2 linked regions of the Exiguobacterium sibiricum 7-3 genome follow. Each later gene encodes a partner of the first gene's protein in a complex. Links are inferred from orthologs where the notes say so. Each region holds a gene or a part of one and is shown in the gene's direction. Other genes may lie near its edges. The genes, in order: groL and metK.

What was found.
Region 2: the proteins of groL (region 1) and metK are in contact, whole or in part, in a cryo-EM structure (PDB 8P4O), measured with the Escherichia coli proteins. The link is inferred for Exiguobacterium sibiricum 7-3 from one-to-one orthologs.

Annotation. Positions count from the first base shown.
Region 1 is NZ_KK211190.1:287,658-303,250, forward strand. Bases 159-3,071 are described here. They hold groL (chaperonin GroEL), read left to right. Parts: upstream 159-752; coding sequence 753-2,390; downstream 2,391-3,071. Other genes in these bases: P402_RS0102535 (CPBP family intramembrane glutamic endopeptidase), read right to left, coding at 159-228; groES (co-chaperone GroES), read left to right, coding at 449-733; P402_RS0102550 (ATP-binding protein), read left to right, coding at 2,655-3,071. Also shown: more of P402_RS0102535, read right to left, coding at 1-158; more of P402_RS0102550, read left to right, coding at 3,072-3,194; P402_RS0102555 (GNAT family N-acetyltransferase), read left to right, coding at 3,279-3,854; P402_RS0102560 (HEAT repeat domain-containing protein), read left to right, coding at 3,841-4,782; P402_RS0102565 (LTA synthase family protein), read right to left, coding at 4,851-6,650; P402_RS0102570 (hypothetical protein), read left to right, coding at 6,836-8,995; P402_RS0102575 (acyltransferase family protein), read left to right, coding at 9,201-11,234; P402_RS0102580 (DUF2332 domain-containing protein), read left to right, coding at 11,342-12,376; wrbA (NAD(P)H:quinone oxidoreductase type IV), read left to right, coding at 12,482-13,084; P402_RS0102590 (HAMP domain-containing sensor histidine kinase), read right to left, coding at 13,130-15,568.
Region 2 is NZ_KK211190.1:760,613-776,119, forward strand. Bases 12,216-15,042 are described here. They hold metK (methionine adenosyltransferase), read left to right. Parts: upstream 12,216-12,938; coding sequence 12,939-14,147; downstream 14,148-15,042. Other genes in these bases: pckA (phosphoenolpyruvate carboxykinase (ATP)), read right to left, coding at 12,216-12,452; P402_RS0104885 (GNAT family N-acetyltransferase), read left to right, coding at 14,293-14,781; P402_RS0104890 (serine aminopeptidase domain-containing protein), read left to right, coding at 14,866-15,042. In the rest of the region: P402_RS0104820 (NifU N-terminal domain-containing protein), read right to left, coding at 1-238; P402_RS0104825 (DUF1871 family protein), read right to left, coding at 252-485; P402_RS0104830 (ribonucleoside-diphosphate reductase subunit alpha), read left to right, coding at 803-3,028; P402_RS0104835 (flavodoxin domain-containing protein), read left to right, coding at 3,047-3,535; P402_RS0104840 (ribonucleotide-diphosphate reductase subunit beta), read left to right, coding at 3,504-4,547; yugI (S1 domain-containing post-transcriptional regulator GSP13), read left to right, coding at 4,939-5,331; P402_RS0104850 (iron-containing alcohol dehydrogenase), read left to right, coding at 5,458-6,624; P402_RS0104855 (glucose-6-phosphate isomerase), read left to right, coding at 6,737-8,086; ytkD (RNA deprotection pyrophosphohydrolase), read left to right, coding at 8,218-8,691; P402_RS16245 (alpha/beta hydrolase family protein), read left to right, coding at 8,663-9,406; P402_RS0104870 (EAL and HDOD domain-containing protein), read left to right, coding at 9,574-10,827; more of pckA, read right to left, coding at 10,884-12,215; more of P402_RS0104890, read left to right, coding at 15,043-15,507. UniProt on the Escherichia coli protein: Catalyzes the formation of S-adenosylmethionine (AdoMet) from methionine and ATP.

The DNA of each region.
Region 1 (15,593 bases):
TTTCCACTTTTGCCAATCAGGACGCAGACAATAGAAGGAAACAATCACGGCGACGGTAAAACCAATCGCGAGCCACCAACCGAGGACGCTCGGAATCTGACTTTTTGAGAGGAAACTCGGAAAGGTTGCCGGAACAAGTTGCACGATTAAATAAATCACGATCGGAATGACGTGACGCATTTGCCACTTCTCTGCCATGTTGAACGGCAGATTGACGGAATTTTTCATCGGTTAGGACACAACTCCTTTGTAATGAAGGTACTGTCCCGATTGTAACAAACAAACCGACCGGGCGCACGAATGGTGATGGTTCAAAGATGGCGATTTCGGGAAAACGGATAAGGGTTCGGGCTTGAATTCCAACTGAAAACCGTTTAAGATAAAAATATGTTAGCACTCCAATTAAGTGAGTGCTAAAAAACAGTCATGTTCAAGGAGGATGTTTCGCATGTTAAAACCACTTGGTGATCGCATCGTGATCGAAGTCGTTAAAAAAGAAGAAACAACACTCGGAGGAATTGTTCTTCCTGGGTCAGCGAAAGAAAAGCCGCAAGAGGGTAAAGTCGTCGCTGTCGGTACAGGCCGTGTGACGGAGCAGGGTGTCCGTGTACCACTTGAAGTGAATGTCGGGGACCACGTCATCTATGCGCAATACGCAGGGTCAGAAGTGAAAGTCGATGGCAACGAATACTTAATCTTACGCGAAAGCGATATTTTAGCAGTAGCAAACTAATCAAAGGGGGATTTCAGTCATGGCAAAAGATATCTTATTCAGTGAAGAAGCACGCCGGGCGATGCTTCGTGGAGTAGACGCATTAGCAGACGCAGTCAAGGTGACGATCGGACCAAAAGGACGTAACGTCGTCCTCGAACGTAAATTCGGTTCACCACTCATCACGAATGATGGTGTGACGATCGCAAAAGAAATCGAACTCGAAGACCACTTCGAAAACATGGGCGCGAAGCTTGTGGCAGAAGTCGCATCAAAAACGAATGAAATCGCAGGGGATGGTACGACAACAGCGACAGTCCTCGCACAAGCGATGATCCGCGAAGGACTCAAAAACGTCACTGCAGGCGCTAACCCGATGGTCATTCGTAAAGGGATCGAAAAAGCAGTCCGTCGTGCCGTCGAAGAACTGCACGCGATTGCGAAACCAATCGAAGGCAAAGAAGCGATCGCACAAGTTGCGGCGATTTCAGCTGCTGACGAAGAAGTTGGTCAATTGATTGCGGAAGCGATGGAACGTGTTGGTCAGGACGGCGTTATCACAATCGAAGAATCACGCGGCTTCACGACGGAACTTGATGTCGTCGAAGGGATGCAGTTCGATCGTGGCTATGCATCACCGTACATGATCACGGATTCCGATAAGATGGAAGCGGTCCTTGAGAACCCGTACATCTTGATCACGGACAAAAAGATTTCGAACATCCAGGAAATCCTGCCGGTCCTTGAGCAAGTCGTCCAACAAAACAAACCACTCTTGATCATCGCGGAAGACGTCGAAGGCGAAGCACTCGCGACACTCGTCGTCAACAAACTCCGTGGAACGTTCAACGCGGTTGCCGTTAAAGCACCAGGTTTCGGAGACCGTCGTAAAGCGATGCTCGAAGACATCTCGATCGTCACAGGCGCAGAATTGATCACAGAAGAACTTGGTCTTGATCTCAAAGAAACACAAATTACGCAACTCGGCCGCGCGTCGAAAGTCGTCGTCTCAAAAGACAACACGACAATCGTTGAAGGTAACGGACACAGTGACTCGATCACAGCGCGTGTCGGAGCAATCCGTTCACAAATCGAAGAAACGACAAGCGACTTCGATCGTGAAAAACTGCAAGAGCGTCTCGCGAAACTCGCAGGCGGCGTAGCTGTCGTCAAAGTCGGCGCAGCAACAGAAACGGAACTGAAAGAACGGAAGCTTCGGATCGAAGATGCACTCAACGCGACACGTGCAGCCGTTGAAGAAGGAATCGTTGCCGGTGGAGGAACAGCCTTCATTCACGTGACGAAAGCCGTTGAATCGATTCTTGCTGTCACAACTGGCGACGAAGCGACAGGTGTCAATATCGTTCTTCGTGCGCTTGAAGCACCACTCCGTCAAATCGCGGAAAACGCCGGTCAAGAAGGCTCAGTCATCGTCGAGCGTCTCAAGCATGAAGCGCAAGGTATGGGTTACAATGCCGCAACAGACGAGTACGTCGACATGATTGAAACAGGAATCGTCGATCCGGCGAAAGTAACGCGTTCAGCACTTCAAAACGCAGCCTCTGTTTCAGCGATGTTCTTGACGACAGAAGCCGTCATCGCCGATAAACCGGAGCCAGCCGGTGCACCTGCAATGCCTGATATGGGCGGCATGGGTGGAATGGGCGGCATGATGTAATTTAGCTACATGAATTCCTGATTAATGGGGTTCGTGTTTGGTAATTCACTTTTAACGTTCTAGAAGGTCCTTTGTAAGTTCTTTGAACTTATAAAGGGCCTTCTTTTTTTTAGTATGGAATTTCTTTTGATATGAATAAAATTATTTTTGGATTCTTTGAAAAATTAGTAGTCTATTTTCAAATAAATGTAATTTCAATTCAGGAAAACTATATAATTAGAAGTCTAGTATAGTAAGCGGTAAAACTGTAAGGAGGAATGAAGCATGGAGAACAGGATTCATATCATGGGTGCTTCGGGATCCGGAACATCCACACTGGGAAAAGCTTTAGCAGAGGTTCTACGATGTAATGCTTTAGATACAGATGATTATTTTTGGATATCTAAATTTACTGAACAACGACCTATACCTGACAGGATAGAAATGCTGAAAAATGATTTGTCCAAATCCGAAAAATGGGTTTTATCAGGAGCTGTTGTGAAGTGGGGAGAATGCTTAGAGTCGCATTTTGATCTCGTTGTTTTCTTATGGGTTCCGCCACAAACCAGACTTGCAAGATTACAGCAACGTGAAATAGCACGATATGGAGAAGAAGTATTGCCGGGTGGCGATAAGTATGAACAATCGCAAACTTTTCTTAAGTGGGCTGCTCTGTATGATCATGCAGGTATGGAAGTAAGAAGCAAAATTTTACATGAACAGTGGATGCAAAAATTATCTTGTCCGATCTTAAGAATTGAAGGCGACTATTCTATTGAAGAATGTGTTACAAGGGTTAAACAGTATTTGGATAAAAATATTTAAACTAATGTTAAAATTCAGAAGAAGTATTTAATATTTTTTTTATGAAGTGTTACCTTGGAAATTACATAGCAAAGGATGAGTTCAATGGATCCGTTTGAAAAAATTATAATTCAGCCGTTAAAAGATTATCTTGTAACTATCGTCAACACGACTAATGACTTCTTTCCGATCATCGGTAAGCTTATTCCGAATTTTTCGAACGGCATCTGGTCCTATGAAGAAGAGTTATATGATACTCCATCTGAAATCCGCTTTCCGGATGACAAATTGGATTGGTCTGCTTATATCGACAGCAGTGAAAAAATTGTCTTGTTAGCTTTTCATGAAGACACTTGCATCGGTCAAATCCGTCTCGTGAAAGACTGGAACCGTTTTGCCTATATTGAAAACATTGCTGTCAAAAAGGATTTCCGGAAAAGCGGTGTCGGTCACTTATTGCTTGAAGCAGCAGAAACCTGGGCGAAGGGACAGTCGTTGATTGGCCTATCGCTTGAAGCACAAAACGATAATCTGATTGCCTGCCGTTTTTACGTCAAAGAAGGATTTGTCCTTGGTGGTGTGGATACGCTGAAACAATCCGCTAATCCGAACATTGATTTGACACTATACTGGTACAAGATTTTTTCGGAAACTGAAGGAACTGCCGATGAACAAGGATGAATTGATCGCATTAGCGGAACAGATGTCGATTGATGAATATGTGTACGATGAAGAACGAGGTTATTCCACGAGTGAAGGTTCGCCGTCTGACTTGGCGTATGAAATAGCACGGCGCTTTCAGGATGTTCAAATGCTTCCTGTGTTAATGGACCTGCTTGAACAGACGAAGCGACTAGAAATGAAACAGTATTTCTACTTTATGCTTGGCACGATTGGTACGAATACAGGCGACGTCCTTGTTGTTAACCTACTGTTAGAACGGCTGGCACAAGAGACAAAGCCGACATTAATCGTCAAAGTCCTTGATGAACTGGCGAAACAGGAACAGGTGGACGATGCGGCAGCTATCATCAAGTATGTCGAGGATCCTCGTTCGGCTGTTCGAAATTCGGCAATTGAGGCATTACGTGTCTGTCGGGGAGATGCAGTAGAGGATGCTTTAATTCGATTTATTACGACCTCCACTGATTCATTTGAAATCACAAGTGCAAATTTTGTGTTGGCAACAATCGGAACGAAGCGGGTGATTCCGTATCTGTTACCGCTCCTAGATCATCCGAAAGGTGATGTCCGGCACTCGGCACTCAATGCGCTCAGTGAACTTGGAGACGATTCGTTCCTGCCGTTGTTTTTAAAAGGTTTGGAGGATCGGTCAATCGACGTCAAAACGTATGCCTTGCTCGGAATTGTGAAACACGGAGATGCATCCGCCATTCAGCCGGTCATCAAACGGCTGAAAATAATGTTGAAGCGGAAGCGGCAGATTCAAAGTGACGAAGGCCTGGCTGCACTGCGTTTTTTAAATCGCTATCGACAATCCGACAAGACGATTCCGGTGTTATTTGACTGGATCGTCGCGAAAAAATGGAATGTTATGTTTGACGACGAGCAAGACTGGCTGAATGAGCATCTCGAAGGCAACAGATGATCTGTACAATCTAGATTCATCAACAATAAAAAAAGACGAAACCGGATTAAAGTCCGGCTTCGTCTTTTTTACTTCAACCCGTTCTTTTCAATGATCGCGTCCGACAGACGCAAATCGTTCCGCACCTGTTTCGTCTGCGGTCGGCACATGTCGCGCGCGACCGCTTCTTTTGTCGAGACGTCATAACACGTGCCATTGCCCGCTTTCCCGGTCAGCTTCGCTTTGTAATAGTAGTTTTTATAACGGAATGAACCGTCGCGGAACGCTGTCAGGTTCGGTTCGTCATCAAGCAACGAGTGTCCCGTCATGTACGGGGCGTCGAGATTGAGTAAATCGACGATCGTCGGGGCGATATCGATTTGTCCGCCGTTTTCCTGGATCGTTTTACCCGTGTCCTGATTCGGTTTCTTGATGAACAGCGGTACACGGCGGTCGAGTTCAAAAGCATCGACAGCATTGTCGATTTGCGCTTTTTGCTGCATCTCACTGTCTTTGTTCGTCAGACCGCTGTCATGATCGCCGTAAAAGATAACGAGTGTGTCGTCCCACATGTCTTTTTTCTTCAATTCCTTGACCATCTGTCCGACGGCCCCGTCGACATAACGGATCGTTTGATAATACCGTTTCAGCATCGGATCCTCGTAACCGGACAAGTCCAGTTGCTGTTCGTCTTTCGGAATTTCATATGGGGTATGACTCGTCAAAGCGACGAGGAACGAGAAGTATGGTTCCTTTAACGTTTCCATGTGTTCAATCGATTTTTGGAAAAACTGTTTATCATTTAATGCCATACCGATTTTCTTTTGTTTCGGATAATCGTCCTGGCTGAAAAAATGCTTGAATCCGATGTTTTGATAGACCTGATCGCGGTTCCAAAAGCCTTTTTCATACGCATGCATCGCGGCCGTATCATATCCGTTCGTACGCAACAGATTGGGCAGCGCGTCAAACTCGTTATCCGGGAACCGGGTATAGACGGAACCGGATTTTAACGGATAAAGCGACGTGTTCGTAATGAATTCGGCGTCCGAAGTCCGCCCTTCGTGTGTCTGATGATAAAACGATGGGAAATACAGCGATTCTTTTTTCAGCTGATTTAAGTTCGGTGTTAAGGTCTGACCGTTAATCTGTTGATCGATGACAGAAGCCTGGAACGATTCGAGCTGGACGAGAATGATATTCGGTTTTTTCGTGACGCCGTCTGCGGCTGAAGTCGAGTTGCCCTCGATTCGTTGACGCTCAGACGCGGTCAAGCTTTCTTCTGAGCCGATTGCTCCTTGGATTCCGCGGAACAGATCGAGTCCATGGTACCCCCAGAAACCGAGCTGATAATAGTCCCGCATGTCGGAGACCGACTGGCTGAGCCGTTGATCTTCTTTGACGACGCTGTAGGTGACTGGCGCAGCAAACAGGATTACACCCGTGAGGAAGACAAGACCTGCCGTCTTCTGGCGTTTGCTTTTCGTGACCGCAAACGTCTTGTTGCGTGTAAAGAAGAGAATCGCTAAGAAAATCAGGCTGTCCGCAAACAACAGGAAGTCGGACGGCAGGATCAGGGCGGCGAAACCGCTGCTGACATCACCCATCTGCAACATCTGCGACATCAACGAGACTGACAGGAAATCTTCGAAGTAACGGTAGTACCACAGATCGGAAATCAAGAGGAAGCTGTGGGCAATTAAAAGACCCAACCAAATCCAGCGGCGTTTGTTCCACTGGATCAACAGCGTCCAACTCGACAGCACGAACATCCCGCCGAGGTTCATGAAAAAGAGGTCAACCGGGAAAGCGGTGTTGGTATAAAAGCTGAACAGCACGAATTTTAACGTGCCTAACAATAAGTAGAGGGCGTAACCAAATACAATCATAATATTCTCCTAACGTTCGTCATTATTGTGAAGTAGTCTATACCCTCAACTAAATGGGAACGAACGTTTGAATCGGTTGGGATATGTTTGTCATTGACCTGATGTATCAAAAAACATCTGAATAGAAAAAATAAATGGAATAAAATAGAATTAATCACTGAATTTTGAAAGGATGTTCTACATACATGAACTGGAAACATTGGATGGGAGGTGCCGCGGTCGTCTGCGGAACCTGGTTAACGCTGACGACATTGACGGAAGCAGCACCGTACGACATTAAAAAGAATGATCAAGCAATCATCGGATTTTATGACTTAGAAACGAAGCAGACGACACCGTATCCAAGCGGCGTTTCACCATACGCGTTCCTGCGGGCGGACTCTGCGGACAAGACATGGTTCCTGTTCCAGGACGATTATTTTGACGAAAGCTTCCAGCCGTACTATTTGATGAATGCCAAAACCGGTACATCGGAAGAAGTAAAGCTTCCGGCTAACCTGGAGTATTTACGGGTTCTCGATCAAAATCATCTTATGGCGCGCGGGATCTCGGATGCGTTTCATATAGTAGAGCGGCAGGGAAACGAATTCGTCATCAGCGATACACTAAAGGATGGACGTAGTCCCTCCGTTCAGTGGATCAGTCCAAATCGTTTCTCCCTGATCCGTGACGGGGTTGCCGACTGGTACGATGTGAAGACAGACGGGACGTTTGAAAAAGTCCGGACCGTCGAAGTAAACAGCTTTTATTCGTTAACCGGTGACTGGATTCTTGATGTCAGCAAAACAGCTGTAATTCGGAATGTCGAAACGAAGCAGACGTACGCCTTACCGAATAAACGGACCGATCAGGTTGTCCGTGGCGCCTATGAGACGGCAGACAGTTTGTATATCCAATTGACGGAAGAGGACGAGACAAAAGACGATCACCAATCAACTTCCTTGTATGTTCTAAACAAGCAAACAGGACAAGTCAAAACACTCGTCGACTATTCCGACGGTCTGGCACAGGAAGTTCTGACGGATGGACGCGCCGTTTACCGGGTGAACGGTCAAACGACGCTGCTCGACTTTAAAGCGTATTTACGTCAACCGATTGCGATTGACGATCGGACGAAAGCGGATACGGCATTTCTTGAAAAGACGGCATTGACACCGGATGTCCAACTGACGCGAATCGACGGGACAACGGAGCCGCTTGCGCTTCGAGATATTACGTTTACGGGCGACGTGGACCAGGAGAACGGTGTCCGGATTCCGACGAGTCAAAAGCGGATTTACAATACGGCCTATACAGTCGCGTATACGGCGGAAACAGGTGTCGTCCTGAAAGACACGACGCGTTATCAACACAAACGCTATTTGACGGCGACGCTCGATTCACTGAAGGAAGTCAAAGAAGGGGTCTATACGTACCCGATTGATCTGGGACAGGCTGATGTACCGGTCAACGTGTTCCGTCAGGACGGAACACTTATCAACAGTGCGGTCTCGGACGAGAAGGGGATGCTGACCATCGGACTCGGCACGACCGGATTGCTCGGGCAGCCGGTCTCGTTTAAAATCGGTGACGAAAATACGTTCGATCAGAAAACGACGGTACAACGGACGGTCGCCGGATACGAAATTCCGCGTGTGACCCAGTCGACGAATACGAATTTCAAAACCTTTACGTACCGGTTGGAGAGTAAACAGGACGGCGGAACGTATACCGTCTATCATGGAAAGAAAAAAATCACAGCCGTTCCGGCAACGAAGAAGACGGAACTGACGATTCCGTATACCAATCAACTGGCCGAGTACCGGATTGTCCGTTCCGGCAGTTACGTCTCGAAATCACTGGCGTTAAAAGACAGCGTGATGTTGTACAGTACGTTAAACAATCCGTTAAACGACGAACAGACGACAATTGACGGTGTACTCGATGCGGATGCGTCTTACGGAAAACTCTACATCGACGGCAAGTACACAGCGTACATCGACCGGAAGAAAACACGGATTTTCGCCATCCCGACCAAACCGTTGAAAGCCGGCCAGGTCGTCAAGCTCGTGGCGCGCAAAGGAACGCAACTGCAGGTTTCCGAGCAACGGGTCGTCGCAGCCGGTAATCCGACGCTGAAATCGTACACGACGACACTAAGTCCGACGAGTACAGCCTGGAAAGTCAAAGCGACAAAAGGCAAGACGATTGTCGTGACGATCAATCAAAAGCGGTATACAAAAATCGCGACCGGCAAAACACAGACGATGACGTTCCCGAAACAAAAACGCGGCACACGTGTGACGGTTCATGCGGAATCAATCAAATTACGCAAGAGTAAAATCTTTACACTGACTGTGAAATAAGCCGGATATAATACGACTCTTCCACGCTGGAGGAGTCGTATTTGTTATGGGAAAAAACGAATAAATTGTAAAATTTAATTTCTAAATGTTGTGGATTTTATAAGTATTTTACTTTAGGATGGATTGGTGCGTGTTTAACGATGAAGGGAAAAATTTCAATTCAATTTTTTCTGCATGAGAAAAAAAGTATAGGAGCTAATACAAAATGAATCAACTGAATCAAAAAGAAGCACCGCCTCAAAAACTCATTAACACCAAAAGCCAGTTCCGCCCTGAAATCGAGGGGTTGCGTGTTGTCGCCGCCCTGCTCGTCGCGGTCTATCATATTTGGTTCAACCGTGTCTCGGGTGGTGTCGATGTTTTCTTCGTCATCTCCGGATTCCTGATCACGACGTCGATTATCTCGACGATCAACCGGACGGGTGAATTTCGTTTCCTGCCTTATGTGACAAAATTAATTAAACGGCTGTTGCCGTCGGTCCTGTTCATTTTGGCCGTCGTCCTCGTTCTCAGTTCATTTTTACTGCCGCAATCGATTCTAGAGAAGACAATTCGTGAAGTCGTCGCCTCGATGTTTTTCTATCAAAACTGGCAACTCGCCATCTCGAGTACGGATTACCTGGATGCGAGTCAGATGAAATCGCCGGTCGAACATTTCTGGGCACTGTCGATTCAAGGTCAGTTCTATATGATTTGGTTTGTTCTGTTCTCATTCATCTTATGGATGGTCAAGAAGTATACGATTAAAAACGTCAAACCGATGATCAACACGATTTTAGGGGTGTTGTTCGTCACATCGTTAAGCTATTCGATTTATTTAACTGAAGTCAATCAGCCGTGGGCCTATTTCATCACGATGACGCGCGTTTGGGAATTTGCCTTAGGTAGCCTGCTTTGCATCAACCTGTCGTCGATCCATGTTCCGAAATGGATGGCGACCTTGATGGGCTGGCTCGGTCTGATTGGTCTTGTCCTGACCGGTATCCTCTTTAACGTTTCTCAAATGTTCCCGGGTTACATCGCCCTTTGGCCGATGACCTGTGCATTGTTCATCGTCTTGTCCGGAACACGCGACACGACGTTCGGCATCAAACGTTTCCTCGGATCAAAGCCGATGGTCAAACTCGGAGGCATCGCCTTCGGAATTTACCTTTGGCACTGGGTCCTGCTTGAATTTTACCGCTACAACGTCCAGCAGACACCGGGCTTCCTCATGGGAACGGCCATCATTCTATCAGCGATTTTATTGTCGTACCTGATGACGGAATTTATTGAAAAACCGATTCGCAGTGCAAAAGTCGACCGGGCGGCTTTCAAGAAGCTCGGCATCATGATGAGCATCAATGTCTTGTTGATCGGGTCACTCTTCGGACTGAAATATTTCGAAGAACAGGAATTAAAGAACGGTGTCAGCGCAAGCGATTATCCGGGCGCAATGGCCGTCAAGAATCCGGACAAAACGCCGGAGCACGATCCGTTCCCATCGTATGCGAATGTCTTTGATGATCTGCCGCTCGTCCATGTCGACGGCAGCAACCAAGGACTAAATAAAAGTGACGTCAAAGTCGGCGAATACGGTGAGACGAAAGACTACATCGCGACCATCGCTCTTGTCGGGAGCTCACACTCGGAGCAGTGGTTCGGAGCGATTCATGAAGCCGCAAAAGGCGAAAAGTACCGTATTTTAAACATTACCCGTTCCGGGACACGCTTCTCGACCGGCTATGATGATAATGTCTTAAAAGGCATCTGGAATCAAAACGTCCTCGACTATTTAAAGGATGCTGATGTCGATCTGATCATCTCGCACGTCACGGCGGCAGATGCGACGAAAGATAAGATTCATCAACAGATGGTCGATCAAATGCAGTACGTCAAGGATGAGTACGGCATCGATGGTCTGGCGCTGCGGGATAATCCGCGTTACAGCTTCAACGTCCTCGAATCGCTTGAGACGACGAACATCAAGGAAACGACGAAAAAGATGAACGCCGAAGTCAACCAACGCGATGAAGCGTACTGGAAAAACTTCGAAAAGACGAACAAGTCGCTCTATAAACTCGATTTAACGGATCACTTCCGGGTCGATGGCGAATTCCGTCCAGTCATCGGGAACGTCGTCATCTATCGTGACGTCAGTCATATGACGAACTCGTATGCTGAAAGCTTCGGACCGGTCTTCAAACAGAAACTGAATGAAGTCGTGACGGATATCCTGAAGAAAAAAGAAGAAAAGTAAGAACTGAAACACTTCCACTTATGGGTGGAGGTGTTTTTTGTAGAGAAAACAGGTCTTTGGAATAATTTGGGGAATATAACAGGGAACGTAAAAAGGGGGAACAACACATGACAGAAACTGAACTCGCACAACGTTTTCAGACGTTTGCCGAACGGGAGTGCCGCGACTCCAGTCCGTTATACGAATACTTATCACTCGAAATTGCCAAGGATCCAGGAATTCTTAGCCTATGCCGGCATGCCCGCGACGGTCAACCGGTGCCGAACCTCCTGTTCGGAGCAGTTCATTACCTGCTGCTCAAAGGCGTCGATCATCCGCTCGCCACGTATTATCCGAGCGTGACGAACCAGCCGAAGCCTTTTAATAATGCGTTTGCCGACTTCCAGTCATTTTGTCAGACGTACGAAGCGGATCTGATTCTGTTGCTTGCGCAACGGCTCGTTCAAACGAATGAAGTCCGGCGCTGTACGTATCTTTATCCGGTCTTCAGTCAGATTCATCAACAGACCGAGCAACCACTTGCGTTGCTCGAAATTGGAACAAGTGCCGGCTTGCAATTGTTGTTTGATAAATACAGCTACGTATACGGAAACGGGGAAGTCGTCGGAAATCCATCATCGCGCCTTCAGTTGACATCGGTCATCGAGGGGACGGAAACGCCTGCCATGGCACAAACACCGCCGCCGGTCACAAGTCGGATCGGACTTGATCTGAACATCGTCGACTTGAAAGATGCGGACGAACAACTCTGGCTGAAAGCGTTAATTTGGACGGAACACCACGAGCGGCTCGCGATGTTCGAGTCGGCTGCCCGGTACGTCGAAGAGTTCCCGCTGGAGCTGGTCGAAGGGGACGGAGTCCGCTTGTTGCCGCACTATGCAGCACAGACACCGGATGACAGCATCCTCTGTATCTTCCATACGCATGTCGCGAACCAGATGCCGCTCGCGGTCAAAAAAGAACTGTTGCAGGTCGTCGAAGAAATCGGTCGGACGCGCAATCTCTATCACGTTTATAACAATGTTCAGGATCGTTATCTGCACCTTGATTCGTACATCGACGGCGTCTTGACGGAACAGACGATTGCCGAAACGGACGGACACGGCCGCTGGTTCAAATGGCTCGTAACACAAGAAGTGTAAAATCCTCTTGAATTCAAGGGAAACGTGTTACTTTATCCAAAAAACGGGAAAAGATGATTTGTACATCCATCGTCCGTCACTGTTTTTGAAAAAAGGAGCGAAGTCATGTCTAATGTGAAACTGGCTGTCATCTATTACAGTTCGACCGGAACCAATTATCAACTCGCCACGTGGGCGAAAGAAGCAGGAGAAGCGGCCGGCGCTGAAGTCCGCCTTGCGAAAATCAAGGAGACGGCACCGGCAGAAGCAATTGCCTCGAATCCACTCTGGCAAAAACATACCGATGCGACACGCGACGTCGAGGAAGCGACACCGGATCTGCTCGACTGGGCGGACGCCATCATCTTCAGCGTCCCGACCCATTACGGACACGTCCCGGGACAATTCCAACAGTTCCTCGATACGACAGGCGGTCTTTGGGGACAAGGAAAACTCGTCAATAAAGTCGTCAGTGCCATGTCGTCTGCACAAAATCCGCACGGTGGACAGGAAGCAACCGTCCTTGCCGTCTATACATCGATGTTCCACTGGGGCGCGATTGTCGCAGCACCAGGCTATTCGGACCCGGTTCTGTTCGCAGCAGGCGGAAACCCGTACGGTACGACCGTTACTGTCGACCAGGACGGAAACATGGTCGAGTCAGTCGAACCTGCCGTTCGTCATCAGGCGAAACGGACCGTCGATATCGCAAGCCGCATCAAAGGATAATAAAAAACCGCACCATTCCGACAAGGAAGTGGTGCGGTTTTTTCGTCATAACGGTGGAGTCGGATTGAGCGGTAAGTCGACCGTGAACGTCGAACCTTGTCCTTCAATCGATTCGACATGAATCTCGCCGTCATGGGCACGGGCGATTTCGCGGCAAATCGATAAGCCAAGCCCGGTTCCGCCAATTTGACGGGTATCGGAATTGTCGACACGGTAGAATTTTTGGAACAATTCACTCATCGCTGAAGACGGAATCCCGATGCCGTGATCGGTCAAGGCGACCGTGACACGGTTGTTCTGTTCCGTCAATCGGATTTCAATCGGACCACCGCCCGGTGAATACTTGATGGCATTGTTGACCAAGTTTCCGAACAGTTGACGGATTTTCTTCGAATCCCCGTTAATGATTTGGACCGTCTCCTCGGAGAAGATCTGGATGTTATGTGCTGAAGAGGACAAGCTGTGCAACTGCTTTAAGTCCTTCATCATCGCCAGTAAATCAAATGGCTCGAACGTATACTCCTGTCGATTTGCTTCCATTCGCTGAAGATCGAGGAAGTCGTTGATCAACAGCGACAGCCGTTCGGTTTCCGAATGGACGGCAGCCAGATATTTCTTTTGACGGTTTGGTGGCAGGTCACGTTGAATCATCAGTTCCGTGAACCCGTAGATCGAGGACAACGGAGTCCGTAATTCGTGCGAAATCGTCGAGACAAGTTCGTTTTTGATCCGGTCGATTTCCACTTCGTTGGTTACGTCACGGAGGACGAGCAGAATCCCGCGGAATTTTCCGCCGTAGTGAATTTCTTCCGAATACGTTTTGATAAAACGTTTCTCCCGGTTGATTGAGAAGGTGATACCTTCGCCTGTTTTGCGCTCGATGAACGTTTGACGTAAATAGAGTTCAAACTCCGGCAGTTGATCAACCTGATATTTTAAATGAGTGATGGAATCATTGACTTCAATCAGCCATTCCGCTTTCGAATCCTTCACAGACGGGTGGTCGAACAAATCGAGTAACGGACGATTGATCAATTGAATCGGTCCATCGGGTTCGATGTAGACGATCGATTCCCGGATCGAGTTCAACAAGCGGGCCGTTTTTTCGCGTTCCCGTCCGATTTCGTCGAACGTCCGCATCCGGAGTAACGACAAGGCAAGTTGACGTGCAAAGGCAGCAAGTTCTTCTTGTTCCTGCGAATCAAACGGATGATGGAGACGCATCAGGTAGATATAGGCGATGATCTCATCGGTGCTGGCATCAAGAACGGGTGTGACGGCAATCGCGCGTTGGGCAAACTGAGCGGTATGCGGGATTTTATCCTTCCGTGCTCTGCGGATGACGGGTTCGATGGTCGCAATCAAATCGTCCTGTTCCTGTTCCGTCAGACCGTAGGAAATGATATTTGTCACCGTCGTCCCTTCCTTGAAGATCAAGGACCCGTTCGTCGAATCCGTAATCTCCACCATCTTTTCGATGACGGCAGGATAGGCGGTCACTGTGTCGCGGGAAGCAAGGGTCTCCGTCAACTGATTCCGGATTTTCAAGTGTGCTTCGTTCCGTAAGGTGAGTTGCAGCGCCTGCTCTAAATTATCATTGGACGACATCAACCGGTGTTTATTGTCGGTCAGGGCCGTCGCCATTTGATGGAACGATTTACTGAGCTCACCGATTTCGTCGGTCCGATTCATAGGAATCAACGGTGCGGTATGTTGTCCTTGCGCAAGCAGCTTACTTTCTTTACTGAGGAGTTGAATTTGACGTGTCGTCCGTTCAATAAACGGTCGGATGATCAAAAGAATGACGAGGAAAAGGACAAGTAAATTGACGAGCCAAATCCATTCCGCATATTTCGTTTGTTTGATGAGTTTATCCTTCGCCATCGATTCTTTCGCTTGAAGGCTCGTCCGGTAGCTCGTGAAGACACTTTCCATCGTGTTGACACTTTTCCGCATCGTTTCGCTGTTCGAAGCGTTCATCTTGAATTTTCGATTCGGATCCCGTTTGACTTGCGGCATCATCGATTTCAAACTCGGCATCTGTAAAAACGTTTCATCGACAGTGCCGTCTTGTTTTGCTTTCACGTATTTAATCAGGCTCGGCATGACGAATGTCGTGTAAGACGTATAGAGGGAGCGGACATCCGATGCATAAATTTGATCGGCTTTATAGGTTCCGTTTTGTTCGAACCACTCTGTTTTTTGCTCAAGTGATGCTTTTTTTTCATTGATGGTCTCAAGAACGGTGTCATCGCCGAATACAATGTATCCGCGCATCTCATATTGTAAGGATTGCCAATCATCCCACAACGACGTCGCCCGTTCTTGACGTTCACTGATGGCATCAAGACTTTTTTTGGCACTTACGACCTGGTGATTTGTATAAAAGTAAGCGGCAATCGAAGATACTGACAGCGTAATCAGTATAAGGTAGAAAGCAGACATGATTTGCCGGCTTATTTTTTGATTGAACCATTTTTTCATATAATTATGGATGCCCCTTTACGTC
Region 2 (15,507 bases), 490 kb from region 1 along the record:
ACATTTTTTCTTCGATTGTCGGAAGTAAGTCATTCCATTCAGCGTCAGCTTCTTTTGTGACGGTGACGAAATCACCGTATGCAAAGAGATTATCGATGCCGTCAATCGTGATGAGTGATGCGAGCAAAGCGTCTTCCGGTGTATCCCCTTTTTTGACGCTGGTACTCTTGGCACCGAAACGGTCTCCGTCGAGGGTGATTTTTACTGAGTTCGGGTTAGGCGTGTAGTCAACTTGCATAATCAGTCTCCTTTCAAAGTTCACACGAATCTTCACATAAAAGTAAGTTCGTTGCGAGTAAAATCAATTCCTGCTGATCCGGTCGTTCATCAAAAGATTCTTCAAAAACGATCCCTATTGCTTCCGCAAGAGGGGTTATTTGATCATGAACCGTCAGTAAGCTTAGTATAGCAGACATTTCCGTCGGATAATTTCCTTCTCCTAGGTGAAATGGATCATATTTTTTTAAAAGTTCTTCTGAACTCATAATCAATAAAACTCCTTATCTCAATATATCTCAAAAGGCGGTAGTTCGCCTTTTCAAATTTGTTTGACCTGAATTTCAATGCAAGGGCTTATTTTTCCGGCATTTAGTGATAACCTATATCTTGTAGATAAATAGGTTTAAAAATGCCTGAAACGTCTATATATAGAGTGAAGATTGAATAACACTTTCTATATGTAGGGCGTCTTTTTTTAGTTTAGCGCATTTTTTACGGCAACGGAACCTATTTTAAAGTTAGAGAATGGGAGTGGTTCATAGTGGCATCTCCACTGAATACAGCACGCATCTATCAAGGTGCAATGACGATAGAAGATGTATATACGGTCATCCGTCAGATTACAGCATCATACTCGGAGCTCGACGTCGAGCGTTACACAGAACGCGCGATTCGAGCACTCGAAGGAAAGACGTTACAGGCGGATCAAGTCTATGAACTCTTAACAATGCATGCGCTGGATATGTTAAAAGCAGAAGAACCGAACTGGACATTTGTTGCGACAGCAACGTACTTGAACCGGTTATATCTTGAAGCGAGTGAAAACCGCGGCTATACAGCGGACGAACGGTACGGCTCGCTTTATCACTTGATTGAGAAATTAACGGAGATTGGTATTTTCACGCCCCACCTTTTAGAAACGTATTCGAAAGAAGAAGTCGAAGAACTTGCGGCATCGATCGATCCGTCACGTGATCATCTGTTCACGTATATCGGACTCCGGACATTATCCGACCGTTACTTAGCGCGCGACCACGTCAAAAAATTATACGAATTACCGCAGGAACGTTTCATGATCATCGCGATGACACTCATGCAGACAGAACCGAAAGACCGCCGGATCGAGCTCGTCAAAGAGTCGTACTGGGCACTTTCGAATCTCTACATGACCGTTGCGACACCCACTTTATCGAACGCCGGTAAATCATATGGACAACTGTCATCATGCTTCATCGATACAGTCGATGATTCTCTACGGGGCATCTATGACTCGAACACTGATGTTGCGACACTGTCAAAAGGCGGCGGCGGAATCGGTGTCTATATGGGGAAAATCCGTTCACGTGGATCAGACATCAAAGGATTTAAAGGGGTTTCAAGCGGTGTCATTCCGTGGATGAAACAGTTGAACAACACAGCGGTCAGCGTCGATCAGCTCGGTATGCGTCAAGGTTCGATCGCCGTTTATCTCGATATTTGGCATAAAGATATTCTCGAGTTCCTCGATGCTAAATTGAATAATGGGGACGAACGGTTGCGGACACATGATTTGTTCACAGGCGTCAGCTTACCGGACCATTTCATGCGGACGGTCGAAGCGCGCGGTGACTGGTACTTGTTTGACCCGCACGAAATCCGGACGGTGATGGGCTTCAGCCTGGAAGATTCGTTTGATGAAACGGAACAAGGCGGCAGCTTCACGGAGAAATACACAGCGTGTGTCAACGAACCGCGTCTGAGCCGGACGAAGGTCCCGGCGATTGATCTCGTCAAACGCTATATGCGTTCGCAGCTCGAAACAGGCACACCGTACATGTTTTTCCGTGATGCAGTAAACCGTGCCAACCCAAACAAACATGCGGGCATGATTTATTCGTCTAACCTTTGTTCGGAAATCATGCAGAACATGAGTCCGACGACCGTGACGGAAGAATACACGGAAGACGGAAAAATCATCATTACGAAAACACCGGGCGATTTCGTGGTCTGTAACTTATCTTCGATCGCGCTTGCGCGTGCTGTCCGTGAAAATGTGTTGGAACGCTTGATTCCAATTCAAATGCGGATGCTCGATAACGTCATTGATTTAAATACGATTGACGTGCCGCAAGCACAGATTACGAATCAAAAATACCGCGCCGTTGGTCTCGGAACATTCGGCTGGCATCACCTGCTTGCTCTCGAAGGCATCCGCTGGGAGTCGGTCGAGGCTGTTCAGTATGCCGATCGTCTTTACGAAAAAATTGCATACTTGACGATTGATGCGTCGATGCAACTGGCGAAAGAAAAAGGCGCGTACCGTCTCTTTGAAGGATCGGAATGGCAGACAGGGGAATACATCGCCCGCCGTCACTACAAAACAACGGCTGAACTGAACTGGGATCGTCTGCAAGCGGACATCACGGCACACGGTATGCGAAATGCCTATTTGATGGCAGTCGCACCGAACTCGTCGACGGCAATCATCGCCGGCAGTACGGCTTCGATCGATCCGATTTACAAGAAGGTTTATGCGGAAGAGAAGAAAAACTACAAGATTCCGGTCACAGTACCCGATTTGACACCGGAAACGAACTGGTTCTATAAATCAGCGTTTGAGATTGATCAGCTTTGGAGCATCCGTCAAAATGCCTCACGCCAACGGCATATTGATCAAGCAATCAGCTTTAATCTCTACGTCAAAAACAGTGTCAAAGCGAAAGAATTACTCGAGATGCACATGGAAGCATGGCAGCTTGGGATGAAGACGATTTACTACACACGTTCGACGACCGTCGAAATCGATGAATGTGAGTCGTGTTCATCATAAGAGAAGGAGGACGATATCATGAAGGCAGCAATCGTATATGCGTCAATGAGCGGAAATACAGAGGAGGTTGCGGAACTGATTGCCAAAGCATGTTCCGAAATGCAGGTCGAACCGACGATGATCTTTGCCGATGATGTGACGACGTATCAGCTAGTCCCTTATGATATCGTCTATTTTGGTTCGTACACCTGGGGAGACGGACAATTGCCGGATGAGATGCGGGATTGTCTTAAGCTGGTCTTAAAGGAAAGTCCGCACGCGATTCCGCAGGCAGCCGTCTTCGGAACAGGTGATAAAATGTTCGTCAAATATTGCCGTGCCGTCGATGAGATGGCCTACCATCTCGCGAAATTCGGGGTACCGCTCGCGGGTGAATTACTCAAAATCGAACAATCGCCGCGAAACCGACCGCACATGGTCAAAGAGTGGACACGTCGAACACTACTGCAATTACAGCAAGAGGGAGCCGAACAACATGGAACAACTACAAAAAATCAAACTGCTTGATGCCCGTCATCCGAATCGTGCGACAGCGATCATCGGTGGGGAGACAAGCTCGATCGTCAACTGGAACGACATTGCGTATCCGCAGTTTTATTCGATCTATAAACAGTTATTATCAAACTTCTGGATTCCCGACGAAATTTCGATGTCAAAAGACATGCAACAATGGAATCAACTGAGCGAACGGGAACAGGATTCGTTTAAGCGGATTATCGGTTTGTTGTCGATTCTCGACTCTGTCCAGACCCGCTATATCCTGGAATCAGCGATGTTTACATCAGACGCTTCAATCCATGCGATTTTGGCGATTGTGGCACAACAGGAAGTCGTGCATAACCAATCGTATAGCTATGTCTTGTCGAGTCTTGTGCCGTTGTCGGAACAAAACCGGATCTTCGACATCGCGAAAGATGACGACATGGTCATGAAGCGGAATGCCTTCATTCTTGATCTGTATGAAGATTTCCAAAACGACCGGACACCGGAAAACTTTGCGAAATCACTCGTCGCCTCAATCGTTCTCGAAGGAATCAACTTCTATTCCGGATTTGCGTTCTTCTATAACTTAGCCCGTCACCAAAAAATGGTCGGAACTTCGACGATGATCAGTTACATCCAGCGGGATGAACTTCAACACTCCTACTTCATCAGTCAGCTGTTACGTGCCGTCTTGACAGAGCATCCGGAAATCGATGCAGACGGTTCATTCACGAAGTTCGTCTACGCGACATTCGAACGTGCCGTTGATCTTGAAATCGAGTGGAGTGAATACGTGTTACGTGACTTGGACGGACTTGATGTCAGCGAGATGCGTGACTACGTCAAATACCTCGCTAATAAACGTCTCCGTGTCATCGGACTCGACGATTTGTATGAAGGACACGATGAAGACGTCATGCCGTGGATTCGCGCCTATTCCGACGACTCGATGAATGCGACGAAATCCGATTTCTTCGAACAGAAATCACGGTCGTATGCGAAGGTAACGGATGCGAACGGATTTGACGATTTGTAAGCCGTTCACGAATCTTTATTTTTTGATTGCTTCACCGTGAAATTTCCTTTACGCTAGGACAGGTGAGGTCATGCTCGACTCCTGCGGAAAAACAAGTTAATCATGACGCTTGAAGATGCATCGCATCTGAAGCGGCATAATGACTTGTCTGCGGAAAGCCGACAGACCGGACCTGTCCTTTTTATCTGTTTATTTTTTAGGTCAATCGAGAAGTGGACAAAAAAAGGGCCGGACTCGAAAAGTCCGGCAGAATCAGGGGGAATACTTGAAGTCTTGCTACTAATTTGTTCCCTTGTAAAATAAAAAATAAACAATTTGAAAAATATTTTTTACCATCCGTAAAAAGTATGTTATTATAAGTTGATGAATTTAGTTAGGGAGTGTATAAACTATGGCAAACTTTGAAAAAGACCAAGTCGTTACTGGTAAAGTAACTGGTATTCAAAACTTTGGTGCTTTCGTAGCACTTGACGAGCAAACACAAGGTCTCGTCCACATCTCAGAAATCTCACACGATTACGTAAAAGACATCAACGATTACGTAAAAGTTGGCGATGAAGTAACTGTTAAAGTTCTCGACATCGACGAAGCTAACAAAAAAATGAAGCTTTCGATCAAAGCAACACAGGAAGCTCCAAAACGCGAAGCACGCGCTAAAGGCCCACGCAAAAACACTGGCCGTCGCGATGCAGGTCCTGCTTTCAAACAAGAAGAAGCTCCTGGCTTCAACGTGTTAAAAGGCAAATTGGAAGAATGGATTGAAAAATCAAACTTCCAAAAATAAGATTTTGAAAGAGAATCGACATCGGTCGGTTCTCTTTTTTTTGCGTTATAAGCATTAAAATAGATGCAAAAGGGGAATGTGTGGATAATGTAAGGTGTTCATTACTTATCAAGGGGGCAACACACAATGGAAAACTTCGAATATCGTAATCCAACGAAACTTATTTTTGGTGACGGTCAAGTCAGCAAGATTAAAGACGAGTTAAAAGCACTAGGTGCAAAAAAAGTCATGCTCGTATTTGGCGGAGGCAGTATCAAACGTAATGGTGTCTATGATGACGTCACACGCGAACTCAATGCGGCAGGAATCGAATACGTCGAATGCGACGGCGTCGAACCAAACCCACGTATCGAAACAGCAGAGCGCGGCATTAAAATTGCACGTGAAGCAGGCGTTGACGCATTGCTCGCTCTTGGTGGCGGTTCTGTCATCGACTGTACGAAATTGATTGCTGCTGGTATCCCGTACGAAGGTTCAGCATGGGATCTCGTCATCGGGAAAGCGACACCAGAAACAGTGATCCCGTTCGGAACAGTCTTGACGCTTGCTGCGACAGGTTCAGAAATGAACTCAGGTTCTGTCATCACGAACTGGAAGACACAAGAAAAATACGGTTGGGGCAGCCCGTTGACGTTCCCGACATTCTCAGTCCTTGATCCAAAGTACACAGTCAGTGTACCGAAAGATCAAACGATTTACGGCATCGTCGACATGATGAGCCATTGCCTCGAGCAATACTTCCACACAGCGCATGCACCGGTTCAAGAACGGATGACGGAAGGTGTCATGAAAGCAGTTATTGAAGCTGCACCGAAACTTGTCAACGATCTCGAAAACGTTGAACTCCGCGGTACGATCCTGTTTGCCGGTACGATGGCACTCAACGGTGTTCTTCAAATGGGCGCACGCGGTGACTGGGCGTCACACAACATTGAGCACGCGGTCTCAGCCGTTCACGACATTCCGCATGCAGGCGGTCTGGCCATCCTCTTCCCGAACTGGATGCGTCACGTTCTTGATGAATCAAACGCACACCGTTTCGTCACGCTCGGTGAAAACGTCTTTGACGTCGATACGGCAGGTAAATCAGAAATGGAAGCAGCACACGCTACAATCGATGCAATCAGTGCGTTCTGGACATCACTTGGTGCACCGAACCGCCTTGCGGATTATGACATCAAAGAAGAAACGGTCGATTCAATCGTGAAGTCAGCGATGACACGTGGAGACTTTGGTAACTTCAAATCACTTGGCAACGAAGATGTTCGCCAAATCGTAACAGCTGCTTTGTAAGCGTCATAACATTTGCTAATCTTTTCACAAAAGACTTGAACGACCTTCCTTCTTGCGTTTTAATGAAAAGGAAGGTCGCATTTGTTTGCGAATGAATAAGGAGGACGAGTGAATGACAACGGTACGTTTTGATTATTCGAAGGCCCTACAATTCGTAGGACAACATGAAGTAGACTATATGGCGGATACGGTAAAAACATTACACGGAGCAATCCACAACGGTACAGGTGCCGGCAGTGATTTCTTAGGATGGGTCGATTTACCGACGAACTATGACAAAGCGGAATTTGAAAAAATTCAAGCGGCGGCTGAAAAAATCAAGTCGGATTCAGACGTCTTGTTAGTCGTCGGAATCGGCGGATCGTATCTCGGGGCACGTGCTGCAATCGAGATGCTCGGTCATTCGTTCCACAACCTATTGTCAAAAGACGAGCGGAAAGCTCCGCAAATCATTTATGCCGGACATAACATTTCTTCGACGTACTTACACGATTTGTTCCAAGTACTTGAAGGAAAAGATGTTTCGGTCAATATCATCTCGAAATCAGGAACAACGACAGAACCGGCAATCTCGTTCCGTCTCTTGAAAACATTCATGGAAGACAAGTACGGTAAAACAGGTGCGAAAGACCGGATTTATGCGACGACAGATAAAGCACGTGGTGCCCTGAAGACACTTGCTGACTCAGAAGGATACCAAACGTTTGTGATTCCGGATGACGTTGGGGGTCGTTTCTCTGTCTTGACACCGGTTGGTTTATTGCCGATTGCGGCAGCTGGTATTTCGATTGAAGACTTGATGGCAGGTGCGCGTGATGCACAAGTTCAGTTCTCAAATGAGAACTTGGCGGAAAATGAAGCGTACCAGTACGCGGTCGTCCGAAACGCATTATATGCTAAAGGAAAAACAATCGAGTTGCTCGTTAACTATGAACCCGCTTTACATTATGTGTCCGAGTGGTGGAAACAGTTGTACGGAGAGTCAGAAGGAAAAGACTTCAAAGGCATCTTCCCGGCAGCAGTCGACTTCTCGACGGATCTTCACTCAATGGGACAATACGTCCAAGAGGGACGCCGTGACTTGTTTGAAACGGTCATCAAAGTCGGACAAGCGCGTCATGCCTTGACGATTGAAAAAGATGCACAGGATCTAGACGGTTTAAACTTCCTTGAAGGCAAGTCGATTCAATTCGTCAATGACAAGGCAGCAGAAGGAACGTTGCTTGCTCACACAGATGGACAAGTTCCGAACTTGACAGTTGAATTGCCGGAGATGACACCGTATCATCTTGGATTCTTGTTCTACTTCTTTGAAAAAGCATGTGCGATGAGTGGATACCTGCTTGGTGTGAATCCATTCGATCAGCCAGGTGTTGAAGCGTACAAGAAAAACATGTTTGCCTTACTTGGTAAACCTGGATTTGAAGCAGAAAAAGCGGAGCTTGAAGCTCGCTTGAAATAAGAAGCCAGACATCTCTCGATTCAGAGGGATGTCTTTTTTTGTCATTTTGGCAAATTCCCACGCACTTTCACTTTTAGAATGCTTTCGAAACAGGTAAAGTGAAGAGAGAAGAAGAAATGAGGTGCACGCACGTGATTACGTTTTTAGATTATTATCAAAATCGGGTTGAACTGAGTTTTGAGGACCATCCGTTTTCAGTCCATCCGCTTCATGTCTGGGTCATAGCCGTGTACGAAGGGAAATGGTTACTGACGCATCATAAGCAACGGGGATACGAGTTTCCGGGAGGAAAGGTCGAGCCAGGGGAAACGGCAGAGGAAGCGGCATACCGGGAAGTCATGGAAGAGACAGGAGGGCGCATTGAACGCCTCCAGTACATCGGACAGTACCGGGTCGAGGGGCGGGGGGATACGATCATCAAGAATATCTACTTCGCCGAAATCAAATCCTTGGTCCCGCATCTTGCTGTCGATGAGACGGATGGTGCCTATTTACTAGACGATATCCCGAAACGTTTAGATACGAACCGCCAATACAGCTTCATGATGAAGGACCGTGTCCTTCCGGAGACTCTTCGTGTACTCGCCGAACGCCGACTGGTTTGAGCTCCCTCGCCAGGGACCATTCCGTACCTTTCGGGTCTTTTATGAAACGTCCGACGGAGAACAGGTCGGGGCGTACATCATCTTACCGGTTCGTGCGAACGGACAAGGTCTCTTATATTTACGTGGTGGGACACGTAATATCGGTATGGTTCGGCCGACCCGCTTAATGCAGTTCGCGCAAGCCGGTTATTTGGTCATGGCTCCTTTTTACCGCGGTAACTTAGGTGGAACCGGTAAAGAAGATTTTGGACATCAAGACATCCTGGACGCCATCAGTGCGTTTGATTGGCTTGATCAATATGTCGAGCGGACGTCGGTCTTTGGCTTTTCCCGCGGAGGTCAGATGGCGCTTTTACTGGCGCATCATCGTGAAGTTGCCCGGACGGTGTCGTGGGCCGGCGTAACGAATCTGATTTGGACGTATGAAGAACAACGGACGATGCAAAAAATGCTCAGACGGTTCACGGGTGGAGTACCGGAACAACGGCTAGAGGAATACCGCATCCGGTCGCCGCTTTATTTTCCACCTCAAGGAGACGTGTTGTTGATTCATGGATTGTATGATCAAAACGTTCGATTGCGTCATGCGACGAACTATGCAGCCCGCTATCCGGAAAAGACCCGCTTGTTGGTGTATCAGTATGCGCATCAATTTCCAATCCATCAAAAAATGCTCGTGACGAAACAAGTCATTGATTGGATGTTATCCAAGTGAAAAACATGTGTGAAAACATCTCAATGCCTCGCATTGAGATGTTTTTTCTCCAAATGATGGGAACATTGATATGTTTTAAAAAAGAGATTTTTTAAGGGAAAACGATATTTGATATACTAGAACATATAAAATAAGCCAGATTAACGGATTTAGAAGGGATATATGAGATGGAAATCTTACTTGCGCGACAACCGATTGTAGACCGGTTTGGTTCGATTGACGCTTTTGAACTCCTCTATCGTTCCGTTGAAGCACCTGAAGTCTTTGATGGTGACTTAGCGACGATGGATGTATTGACGAATACACTGATTCATCTGGGAGTAGATCGTGTAGCAGAAGGAAAACGATTATTCATTAATTTCACGGGTGATTTGTTACAGTCTGAACTGATTGATCATTTGGATCCGACCCAATTCGTGATTGAAGTATTAGAGACGGTACAGATTGATGCTGACATGCTCCTGACGCTTCAGAAGTGGAAAGAAGCGGGCTTCGTATTGGCACTGGATGATTTCGTGACGGATTTGTTGCGTCATCATGGCGCTGAACTGTTTGATTTGATTGATTTAATTAAAATTGATATCGAAGCCATCAATCCACGCGAACAAAGTGCAATCTTACATATCTTGAAGCGGAATTATCCGCATATGCGCTTTTTGGCAGAACGGGTCGAAACACATGAAGACCATACGAGAAGCCTTGAGATGGGATATGACTGGTTTCAGGGATACTTTTATGCCAAACCGATGTTGATGAAAGGAAAGGCGGTTCCTCCGCAAGTACCTGTGCTGTTGAAGATGTTGAAATGGTTGGATACAGACGATCATTATGACGACGTCGTCGATGAAATCGAAAGAAATCCCTACATCAGCGTGCAAGTACTGCAATTGATCAATTCTCCGGGAATCGGTCTTCGAAACACAGTCAGTTCTGTCCGTCAGGCGATTTCCTTATTAGGCTTTTCGCAACTGAAAAGCTGGATTTCGTTAATCGTCTTGCGTGAAATGAAACTCGCAAGTCCATACAAATGGTCAGATGAATTATTACGTTCGTCGTTGCATTGTGCGAAACTATGCGAGTTGTTTGCTAGGGAAACGAAGACACTGAAAGCAGAAAGCGCCTATATGATTGGATTGCTGTCGCATATCGATGCGTTACTTTCCGTAGATATTGATGAAATCATTGATCAGCTTCCGATTGAACCGGCATTGAAAAACGTTTTGCAAGGCGAGGATCATCCGTTTCGAGATTGCCTGTTGCTCGCAATCAGCGCAGACCGAGGAGAATTTGAACGATTCGAGATGCTGAGTAACCGATTCGGGATTGCGAAGCGCCGCGCCTACGAGTTACTGAAGGAAAGCCAAGTTTGGCTCTCTCAAAAGGAACTTCATTTACAGGACAAGACAGATTCAATCGTCTAACACAAAAGGTTGAGCATCCGTTAAGGAGCTCAACCTTTTTAGTGTTATTGATATTTTTAAACGCGAGGACCAGCTGCTTTGATGGCATCGGTCGCACTTTCGAAACGTGCGAAGTTCTGCGTGAACTTTTGAGCGAGTGCAGTCGCTTGTTGTTCGTAAACGGATGGATCCGCCCAGACCTTGACCGGATTGAGTAAATCGGTCGGAACACCAGGGACTTCAATCGGCATATGCAGACCGAAAATCGGATGTTCTTCTGTCGGGATATCTGTGAGCAGACCGTTGACGGCCGCATTGACCATCGTCCGTGTATACGCGAGTTTCATCCGGCTGCCGGTACCGTAAGCTCCACCGGTCCAACCTGTATTGACGAGATAGACTGTGACGCCGTGGCGATCAATCAGTTCTCCGAGCATCGTCGCATATTTTTCTGGAATCAACGGTAGGAACGGTGAACCGAAACACGTCGAGAACGTTGCTTCCGGTTCTGTGACGCCGCGCTCCGTTCCGGCAAGTTTTGATGTATAACCTGATAAGAAGTGATACATCGCTTGTTCTTTTGTCAGTTTACTGATCGGAGGCAACACACCGTAAGCATCCGCTGTCAGGAAAACAATTGTTTTCGGATGACCGGCACGAGACGGGATAGCGATGTTGTCGATGGCAGTAATCGGATAAGCCGCGCGTGTGTTTTCCGTTTTTGACGTATCATCATAATCCGGAATCCGGGTGTCGTCGAGGACAACATTTTCAAGAACGGTACCAAAACGGATCGCATCAAAGATTTGTGGTTCTTTTTCACGTGACAGGTTGACGGTCTTCGCATAACATCCGCCTTCGATATTGAAGACGCCGTCATGTGACCAGCCGTGTTCATCGTCGCCGATCAATTGACGGCTGTCATCTGCAGACAGGGTGGTCTTACCAGTCCCGGATAGCCCGAAGAACAACGCGACATCACCTTCATGTCCAACGTTAGCTGAACAGTGCATCGACAACACTTCTTGTTGTGGCAAGAGATAGTTCATGACAGAGAAAATTGATTTTTTGATTTCTCCGGCGTACTCGGTTCCACCAATCAAGACGATACGGTGTTCAAATGACATCGCGATGAATGTCTCAGAGTTTGTCCCGTCAACCGCAGGATCCGCCTTAAAGTGTGGTGCGTAAACGACCGTAAATGGTTCAAAGGCCGCAACCGTAGGATATTCGCGTAAGAATAGCTGTTTCGCAAACAGATTATGCCAAGCATATTCGGTTACGACGCGCACTGGAAGGGTGAAATGCGTATCGGCACCAGCAGCAGCTTCTGTGTAGTAGAGTTGATCTGCTTCGTTCATATAACGAAGAACTTTTTGTAACAGTTGCTCGAATTTGTCCGATTCCATCGGTTGATTGACATGACCCCAATCGATATGCATCTCACACGATTGATCACGGACGATGAACTTGTCTTTCGGTGAACGACCTGTAAATTTCCCCGTTTCTACAGACAAAGCACCATTTTCTGCAAGAACTCCTTCTTTGTTACGAATCGCATGTTCGACTAGTTCAGCAACGGACAGTTGTTTGAACACATGCTCCTTCTTGAGTAGTTCTTCGATATTCAGGACCGTCATCGGCATCCTGACCCCACCTTTCCCCTACGTTGGTTTTGGCTCTACTATTAGTATGACACATTTATTATATATGACATACTAATGATAGGGCAATCATTTTCATGCGCTGATTTCTATTTATCTGGAAACGCTTTCAGCATTAACAGTTTAACATCTCTTCTGATTTTTTTCGACTAGAAATTAAAACGTTGCTTGACAGAGTGGACACAAGTTTATATCATGTAATTCGTAACGGATACTCTTATTCTGAGCAGGTGGAGGGAACAAGGCCCGAAGAAACCCGGCAACCGTCTTATATTAATTTCATCATTAATGTAGGAAAAGGTGCTCTCCTGAAGCGAAGTAAACACTTCGAACGATAAGAGGGTAAAGGAAGAACGCACAACCTTTCCCTGACCATTTTTGGACATGGAAAGGTTTTTTTCATTTTACCGTCCCACTCAACTAGGGGAAATGAGTACACCGTCAAATTCTTTTTTGGGAGGGTCAAACATGACAAACCTTAATCGCCGACTATTTACGTCGGAATCAGTAACTGAAGGTCACCCGGATAAAATCTGTGACCAGATTTCGGATTCAATTTTGGATGCAATTCTTGCAGCCGATCCAAACGCACGTGTTGCGGCAGAAACTTCTGTCACGACAGGACTCGTATTAGTAGCAGGAGAAATCACGACATCAACTTACGTGGATATCCCGAAAGTCGTTCGTGAAACCATTCGTGAAATCGGCTACACACGCGCTAAATACGGTTTCGATGCAGACACTTGTGCTGTATTGACATCAATCGACGAGCAGTCAGCAGACATCGCTCTCGGTGTCGACCAGGCGCTTGAAGCACGCGAAGGAAACATGTCAGATGAAGAAATCGATGCGATTGGAGCAGGAGACCAAGGTCTGATGTTCGGTTACGCAACGAAAGAAACACCTGAACTCATGCCACTTCCGATTTCACTTTCACACAAACTTGCTCGTCGTCTTGCAGAAGTCCGCAAGACAGGACAACTCGATTACCTCCGTCCGGATGGTAAAACGCAAGTCACGGTTGAATACAACGAGAACAATGAACCTGTTCGCGTCGATACAATCGTCATCTCAACGCAACATGCAGAAGAAGTGACGCTTGAGCAAATCCAAGCGGATCTGAAAGAACATGTCATCGCTCCGGTCATTCCGACGGAGTACATCGATGCAGACACGAAATTCTTCATCAACCCAACTGGCCGTTTCGTCATCGGTGGACCACAAGGCGATGCAGGATTAACAGGTCGTAAAATCATCGTTGATACGTATGGCGGTTACGCACGCCACGGCGGTGGAGCTTTCTCTGGTAAAGATCCAACGAAAGTCGACCGTTCAGCTGCTTATGCAGCACGTTATGTCGCGAAAAACTTGGTTGCCTCTGGTCTTGCAGACAAAGCAGAAGTTCAACTTGCTTACGCAATCGGAGTAGCACATCCGGTCTCAATCGCAGTCGATACGTTCGGAACAGGAAAACTTCCTGAAGCGCAACTCGTCGAATTGATCGCAGAAAACTTTGATCTCCGTCCTGCAGGGATCATCAAGATGCTTGATCTCCGCCGTCCGATTTATCGTCAGACAGCAGCTTATGGCCACTTCGGTCGTACAGACATCGAATTGCCATGGGAGCAGACAGATAAAGCTGCTACTCTTGAAGAGCAGGCAAAACGTTTCGTATAATCCATTGTTCAGAAACATCCTGTTAAAGGGTGTTTCTGAACTTTTTTTGTTTCTCCCGAACTTTGCAGGGATACGACTGAAATTTCTAGAAAAGGGTAAAAGAACATGAGTCTGTAATCTGTAAAAGGAAAAGGGGGATTTCGGTATGGAGATACGCGAAGCAGTTCCGGCTGATGCAGCACGCATTCATGATATTGCGCTCACGTCTTGGATGGACACATATGAGGAAATCTATTCGGAGCGTTCGAAAGCCCATTTCGTTCAGGAAGCGTATCCGCAGGAAGAAGTGGTTCGGGCAATTCGAACAGCGGAAGAAGCACGTGGGGAATACTTCAACGTCGGACTGATTGACGGGGAAATTGTCGGTTTCATTCACGCCATCGATGTGGATGGAACGTGGGAAATCGTCCGTTTGTATGTCTTGCCGAAATACCAACAAAACGGAATCGGACGCCGGCTGATCCGCGAACTGGAATTGCAAGGGGCATCTCCAATTGAAGTCTATGTCGAATCCCGGAACTATAAAGCCCGTCACTTTTTGACTGCATACGGATTCAAGGAAATCAGCGAGACGACAGAAGAAGTCTTCGGTCAGGTGGAACCTGTGACGCGATTGCAACGTATATACGAATAAGGGAAAAGAAATCCGACTTGAGGCGGTTTTGCTGAAGTCGGATTTGTTTCATACTAGATGGATATCTGATGAAGAGGTGAGCGTGTGGTAGAACAACCAACCGGAGTGATCGTCCTTGTGTACCCACTCCAATTACGTGCCAGACCAAGTGAAGCACTGATTCGCGTTTTAGAGCGCGAATATGAAATCCTTCTGGTCGATGCACCCCGCCGTGTGTCGTTTGAAGAACACCAACAGTTGTTAAAAGAAGCATTACGCGAAGCCGGGAAGCGGAAGCTCCCGATTCATATCATTGCCTGCAGCATGGGAGCACTTGTCGTCAATCGACTGCTGCAAGAATATGAATTACCGGTGGCGAGCCTGACGTTCATCTCGCCGTTGTTTGATTGGCATAACTCTAAACAATTGGGGGGCGTCAAGCAAGTCTTTGCGAGCGCCTTCGACCGGTTCCGTCCCGATGCTCCGCTTGGAACGTTACCGTTCGGACAAAACAATGAGGATGCTGCTCGTCTCGGTGAGTTGACATATGCGCAGTATCGCGAGATTGAAGAAGAAATCGTCATCCATGATGAAGAAAGAAAGAAATTACCGCGAGTCCAACTCGCTTGTTTTTATGCACCGGACGATCAATTCGCTGACGTCAAATTGACGCTTGAAGTGTGTCGAAAGATGGGCGGAGACCAGATTTATCTGCAACGCCTGCATGGATTTCCCCACTTCAGTTTT